Regions from separate parts of the Azospira sp. APE16 genome, predicted to be linked through region 1. Evidence: riboswitches for the same ligand, from Rfam matches in the RefSeq annotation. Region 1 holds a riboswitch; each other region holds the start of a gene.
What was found. A riboswitch is a leader RNA that binds a small molecule or an ion and turns the genes downstream of it on or off. The one in region 1 is predicted to bind cobalamin.
Positions count from the first base shown of each region.

Region 2: it holds a riboswitch for cobalamin, as region 1 does, so the genes downstream of both, ACLSSQ_RS12390 (ribonucleoside-diphosphate reductase subunit alpha) here and ACLSSQ_RS07495 (acyl-CoA thioesterase) in region 1, are expected to answer to the same signal.
Region 3: it holds a riboswitch for cobalamin, as region 1 does, so the genes downstream of both, ACLSSQ_RS12400 (TonB-dependent receptor domain-containing protein) here and ACLSSQ_RS07495 (acyl-CoA thioesterase) in region 1, are expected to answer to the same signal.

Region 1 covers NZ_CP179682.1:1,538,671-1,540,924, forward strand. The annotation lists gene ACLSSQ_RS07490 (energy-coupling factor ABC transporter permease) at 1-521, opposite strand, end outside; cobalamin riboswitch at 657-871, opposite strand; cobalamin riboswitch at 941-1,158, shown strand; gene ACLSSQ_RS07495 (acyl-CoA thioesterase) at 1,325-2,194, shown strand.
Region 2 covers NZ_CP179682.1:2,577,855-2,580,108, forward strand. The annotation lists gene ilvB (acetolactate synthase large subunit) at 1-184, opposite strand, end outside; gene ACLSSQ_RS12385 (hypothetical protein) at 290-592, shown strand; cobalamin riboswitch at 789-1,040, shown strand; gene ACLSSQ_RS12390 (ribonucleoside-diphosphate reductase subunit alpha) at 1,169-2,254, shown strand, end outside.
Region 3 covers NZ_CP179682.1:2,582,649-2,584,902, reverse strand. The annotation lists gene ACLSSQ_RS12400 (TonB-dependent receptor domain-containing protein) at 1-1,243, opposite strand, end outside; cobalamin riboswitch at 1,447-1,701, opposite strand; gene ACLSSQ_RS12395 (ribonucleotide-diphosphate reductase subunit beta) at 1,853-2,254, opposite strand, start outside.

The DNA.
Region 1 (2,254 bases):
GAGGCGCCAAAGCCGCCCACCGGATCGGGGAAGGCCCAGGCCAGTTGCACCGAGGTGGTGACGTAGGTGAGCAGGTCCGCCAGGCTGGCGGCGAGGAACACGCTCACCGCCAGGGAGGCCTTGAGGCGGCGGGCCAGGGCGAAGATGCCGTAGGCTGCGAAGGGTCCCACCACGGCCATGGAGAAAATGTTGGCGCCCAGGGTGGTGAGGCCGCCGTGGGCCAGCAGCAGGGCCTGGAACAGCAGCACCACGGCGCCGATGGGGGCCATGGCGGCAGGACCGAAGAGCACGGCGCCCAGGCCGGTGCCGGTGGGGTGGGAACAGCTGCCGGTGACCGAGGGCAGCTTCAGGGCCGAGAGGACGAAGGTGAAGGCGGCAGCCACTCCCAGCAGCATGCGCTGCTCGGGATTTTCACGGATGCGGCGGTTCACGGAACGGATGCCCCAGGCGACGAAGGGGGCGGCGGCGACGCTCCAGCCCACGGCGTGTTCGATGGGCAGGAAGCCTTCCATGATGTGCATGAGTCTCTCCCTCGGCGAGCATGACGGTGGCGCACCAGGCGGGGGAGTTGTGGCAGGTCGGATAAAGGGCCGCGGCGGATGGAACAGCGAGGAGGCGGCAAATCACCAGAACCGTTCCCGTCACCCCGGGGAATGGTGCAACTTGTGATGTCAGGCCGGTCTTCTGGCTTGCCTTCATCCTTCCCTGCCGGCCTTCCCGTGATGAACCACAGTGGCGTGAGGCAGCGTCGTCTGGCTTACAGCAGCGGGGGCTGCGCCGGACTGTCCTGGGTGGTCCCTGGAGTCACCGGCTTCCCGTTTCACCGTCCCCGCAGAGCGCGAGGCACGGCACCTGAATCGGGGCGGATGATAGCCCACTCCCCCCGGGCTGGGCAATCCGCCGCGCCAGGCGCGGCGTTTGGCGAATCGGTTGGGGCGGGTTAGACTGGCCCCGCTTCGGTTCCCCCCTCCAGGGGATGAAAAGGGAATCCGGTGCGAGACAGGGCGGCGACGCCCCGACTCCAGTCCGGAACTGCCCCCGCAACTGTAGGCGGCGAGCGTTGCGCTCCACTCTTTGCCACTGGCGATACTGCCGGGAAGGCTGGCGCAACGTGACGACCCGCAAGTCAGGAGACCTGCCGCGGCATTACTTCATATCAATCCTAATTGGGGCGGGGTGTCCCCTGAGGAAGGTAAATGCGCGCATTCCCTGACTGTCATCGTTGTCCGCTCTCGGCTGCCTGCCGCTCCGAGCCGCTTTGCCGCGGCCCGGGGTGTTCGCCCTTCTCCGACGCTCCCGCTCCGCTTCATCCAAGGAGTTGCGCATGCGCATGGAAGCAATGGAAATCGGCGCCGTCGTGGGGACGGCCGCCCAGCCCGTAGAAGCCAATCCCGCCCCCACTTCGTCCACTTCGCCGCGGCAGCAGCAGGCCACCCTCATGGTGGACGTGGTCTTCCCCGAACAGGTGAACCACCACGGCACCCTTTTCGGCGGTTCTGCCATGGCCATGATGGACAAGCTGGCCTTCCTGGTGGCCACCCGGGAGACCCGCCGGCCCATGGTCACCGCCAGCAGCGGCCGCATCGACTTCCGCAAGCCCATTCCCCAGGGGCGCCTGGTGGAACTGTCCGGCCGGGTGGTGCAGCGGGGCCGGCGCTCGGTGCAGGTGGAGGTGGCCCTGGCGGCGGAGGACCTGGCCACCGGGCTGCGGGAGACCAGCGCCACCGCCCACTTCACCCTGGTGGCGGTGGACGGTCCAGGGGCGCCGCTGCAGGAGGACGACGAGAGCTTCGCCCAGCTGCCCGGCATCGGCCCGGTGACGGCCATGGTGGAGATGGTCTTTCCCGGCCACACCAACCACCACGGCAGCCTCTTCGGCGGCCAGGCCCTGGCCTGGCTGGGTAAGGCGGCCATGGTGGCGGCCAGCCGCCAGGCCCGCATGCCTGTGGTGATGGCCGCTTCCGAGCGCATCGACTTCCACGCGCCGGTGCTGGAGGGGGAGATCGCCGACCTGGCGGCCCGGGTGGTGGCCATCGGCAACAGTTCCATGACGGTGGAAGTGCTGCTGCACGCCGAGGCCCTGCTCACCGGCCAGCGCCGCCTGTGCACCCGGGGCCGCTTCATCATGGTGGCGGTGGGCTACGACGGCCGCCCGGTGCCCGTGCCCCAGCCCCTGGGGCGGCGTCTGGCCTAGGCGCCGGCCTTCGCCCGCCCCGGTCGGGGCGGGCGCCCGGTTTCCGGCCCGGAACGGCAG
Region 2 (2,254 bases), 1.0 Mb from region 1:
GGCGGATTTTCTCCGAGGCCGAAAGGGCGTCGTAGAAGGGCAGGATGGCGCCGCCGGGAATGCCGGAGACGGTGGTGACGCCCTGGCGTTCCAGCAGGCGGACGACGATCTGGGCGCCGGTAAGGGTTTCCGACGCCGGGGCGGCATCCGTCTGGCGGGCGGCTTGGGGGGCTGGGGCATTCATGGCTGGGCTTCTCCTTGCGTGATCCGGTTTGGCTTGCCGGTCGGAGGGCCCAAAAACAAAACCCCCGCCGGGCTGTCGCGCCGGCGGGGGTTTTGTGGAATTCGGTTGGTTTCTTTACCGGACTTCGCTCATCCCAGCGGCGCACGCGCGTACTACTACGACTACGCGTACTACAGCGCCTACTACGCCAATGACGGACGCGCCCGCGCCGGCCCGGGAGGGCAGCGTGTTGCAGCGGTCGAAGTCGGCGAAGTTGTACATGGAGCTGATAAAGGATTCGCGGTTGAAGGCGGAAAAAAATTTGCCGGTAAAAAAAGTTTTTGCCACTGCTCCGGCAAAAACGATCCGACGATTATGCAGAAATTCCGGCGGGGCATGCAACAGGAAATTCACAGTTTCTGTGGATAAGTCTGTGGGCCGTTCCGGGACAGTCGGTGAAAAGCCACAGTATTACTGGGGATTAAACACTCTGCCCGTTTTCTGGGCAAAATGCTCCCGGCTGTGGAAAAGACCCTGTCGCCAAATACACTATATGTAGTTGTCTATTACTCTCGTACTACTACCTGTAGTGTCCAACCCCTTGCCCTCCGCTTGAGGGCTGGGGTAAAGTCTCCTCCGCGACGGTTCCCCGATTTCGGGACAAATGGGAATCCGGTGCGGCGATCAAGGAAGTCGGGATCAGACGGATTCCCCGCGAATCCGCAGCGAACTTTCCGCCCATGCCGGAGCTGCCCCCGCAACTGTAAACGGCGAGTTCGATGTCCACGCGTGCCACTGGGAGGCAGTTCCACCGGGAAGGCGGGCATCGGGCCAGGACCCGTGAGCCAGGAAACCTGCCGTCGCCAATTTTTCAGTCTGACCAGGGGCGGGGTGCCCCCCGGTGGATCGGGATTGTCCGCTGTCGGCCGCCATGGGCGTGCCCGCCGGCGCCTCGGCAGTCCCGCCGCCCTGGGCCCCCGTTCCGTTGATAACGGGAGTTGCACGATGCAAGCCGGCCTCTTCGCCACCCACCAAGCGTCATCCCACCTGCCCTCCGACAATCTGGACGACAGCCTGCCCAACGCCGCCGATCTGGCTGGCCGGGCCCAGTCCTTCGAGGTCATCCGCCGCAACGGTTCGGTGGTGCCCTTCAATGCGGAAAAAATCTCCGTCGCCATGAACAAGGCCTTCCTGGCCGTGCACGGCAGCCAGGGCGCCGCCTCGGCCCGCCTGCGGGACCTGGTCTCCCGCCTCACCGCCATCGTCGTCCAGGCCCTCACCCGGCGCCTGCCCGGCGGCGGCACGGTGCATATCGAAGACATCCAGGACCAGGTGGAACTGGCCCTGATGCGCTCCGGCGAGCACGACGTGGCCCGGGCCTACGTGCTGTACCGTGAAAAGCGGGCTGCCGAACGGGCCGCCCAGGCGGCGGCCGCCCCCGCTGCCGCCGGCCCCCTGCTGCACGTGGTGGACGGCGACCACCGCTTCCCCCTGGACCGGGCCGCCCTGCTGCAGCAATGCCGGGAAGCCTGCCAGGGCCTGGCCGACGTGGCTGCCGAAACGGTGCTGGAGCAAGCCCTGCACAACCTCTACGACGGTGTGCCCCTGGCCGCCGTGCGCCAGTCCCTGGTACTGGCCGCCCGCACCCTGATCGAGCGGGAGCCGGGCTACAGCAAGGTGGCTGCCCGCCTGCTGCTGAGCAGCGTGCGCGTCGAAGTGCTGGGCGAGGAAGCCAGCCAGGAGGCCATGGCCGCCCGCTACGCCGAAGCCTTCCCCGGCCTCATCCGCACCGGCGTGGACGCCGAGCTGCTGGATGCCCGCCTCAAGGACTACGACCTGGAACGCCTGGCCGCCGCCCTCAAGGCCGAGCGGGACCTGCAGTTCGACTACCTGGGCCTGCAGACCCTCTACGACCGCTACTTCCTGCACGTGGACGAGCGCCGCATCGAGCTGCCCCAGACCTTCTTCATGCGCGTGGCCATGGGCCTGGCCCTCAACGAGATCGACCGGGAAGCCCGGGCCATCGAGTTCTACAACCTGCTCTCCTCCTTCGACTTCATGAGCAGCACGCCGACCCTGTTCAACAGCGGC
Region 3 (2,254 bases), 1.0 Mb from region 1:
TACCGATGATCAAGTATTGGTTGCTACCCACGGCAAAACCCAGTTGGGCCGATGCATCCAGGGTGGTGTTGGGAGTGCTGGTACGGGTGCCCGGGCCGCCATCGAAGGTGGCACCGCCACCGGAACCGACATAGAAAGCCTCCCGGTCGAAGTAGCCCACATTGGCCTTGAGGTCGTAGCCGTTGCCCAGCTTGCCGTCGAAACCGGCGAAATAGCGGGTCTCCTGGCGGTAGTTGGGATTGCTGGAATTCCAGAAGCTCGATTCCTTGATGCTGCCCAGCTTGTCGCCGTTGATGGAGACGTTGCTGGCGGGCAGGGCGAGGGGAGCGCCGTTCTTGCTCAGGTAGTTGTTGAAGCGCTCGAAGCCGATGCTGCTTTCGCTGCGGTTGAAGCCGGCGAAAAAGCGGGACTGGGCATCCAGGCTGTAATAGACCTTGGCATGCAGGTTGTTGGCGTGGGAGGAAATGGCGCCCTGGTCCCCCACCACATAGGCCTTCTTGCCATCCACCGTGGTGGTGGCCCGGCCGCCCTGGACCGCGTTGGCGCCGCTGCCGGTGGTGCCCACCGGCAGCACCACCAGGTCGCTGCCGGCGAAACCGGCCATGTCCTCGTAGCCGAAGCCCAGGGTGGCGGCCACGCCGTTGTCCCACTTGTTGCGGTAGCTGGCTTCCACCGCATTGCGCTCGCCGTCGCCGAAGCCCCGGCTGACCTTGACCCGGGTTTCCTGCTTGGTGGGCACCTTGGTGATGACATTGACCACGCCGCCCATGGCGTCGCTGCCGTAGAGAGCCGAGGCGGAGCCGGGCACCACCTCGATCTGTTCCACCTCTCCCATGGGAATGCCCATCAGGCTGGCCAGGCCGCCGGCGTTGCCGTCGGAGAGACTCATGCCGTCCACCATCATCTTCACCCGGCCGTCGGAGAGGCCGCGGAAGGAGACGATGGGGGCGGTGTTGATGCGGGTGCTGGTGCCCAGGCCGTTACGCATGTAGAAGCTGGGCACCTTGGCGGTAAGGGCGTCGCCGATGCGCATGGCGCCCGAGGCGTCCAGCTTGTCGGTCGTCACCACGGTGACGGCGGCCGGGGCCTCCAGGGTGGTCTGCTCGATGCGCGAGGCGGTCACCACCACGCTGCCCAGTTCCGTCTCGCCCTGCTCTCCGGCGGCCAGGGCGGCCTGGGAAAAGAGGGCGGCGATGGCGGCGGCCAGGAGGCGCCGCGGTTGTTGGTTGTTGATGCTCCCCATGTTGCTGTCTGACTCCAGTCGATGGCTACCAACCGGGCTTCGGGAAACGGGGGCACAAAGGATGAGGCGCGACCGCCGGCCCGAGGGCAGGCGGCAGAAACTCGGCTCAGAGGGAAAGGCCGGCGCTTCGATTCATGCTCCGCTCCGTCCGCAACCCCGCGGTCGGTGGCAGGTTCGTGCCGGCACCGTCCTCCATGGACGGCGGGCACGCAAAAATCAAAGGCCGGTCTCCGGGCTCGCCAGTCTTGATGTTCCGCCTTCCCAAGCCAGTCGCCGGCCCCGGTGAGGGGGCGACGGGCTGGCTCAGTGGCTGGCGCTCCGGGGAGGAGGGCCGTGGAACATCCGCACTGGCTTACCGTTGCGGGGGCAGCCGAAGCTTGGGGCCGTGATGGCCGTTACTTCGTTCCCGTTTCACCCGGCGGCTGCTGCCGCCGGACACCTTTGACTGCTAATGGCTCCCTGGGGAGCCGGGATCGCAACTGCAGGCGATCAGGAGCGCGATCATACCCCCAATCCCCTCTATGACAAAAGTCTGCGTCCTGGGCTGCCCCATCCCCGCCAGAGGCCGGGGCAGCGTCCAGGGCACGACGCCGCTGGTTGCCGCCCGGCTCAGTCCCAGGCCAGGGCGCCGCCGGTCTGGTACTCGGTGACGCGGGTTTCGAAGAAGTTCTTTTCCTTGCGCATATTGGCCTGTTCGTCGAGCCAGGGCAGCACGTTCTCGGCGCCGGGGAAGGGCTCGGCCAGGCCCAGCTGGCGGGCGCGGCGGTTGGCGATGAAGCGGAACTGGTCCCGGTGCAGGTCGGCGTTGTAGCCCAGGATGGGCTCCCGCAGGATGTAACCGGCGTAGGCCGACTCGGCGGCTTCCGCCTCTTCCCACAGGGCCTTGACCTGGACCGGGTCCAGGGTCAGGTTTTCTTCCTGCAGGAGCTGGCGCACCACCCGGATGCCGAAGGCGCAGTGCAGCACCTCGTCGCGCATGATGTACTGCAGCTGCTCGGCGGTGCCCTTCAT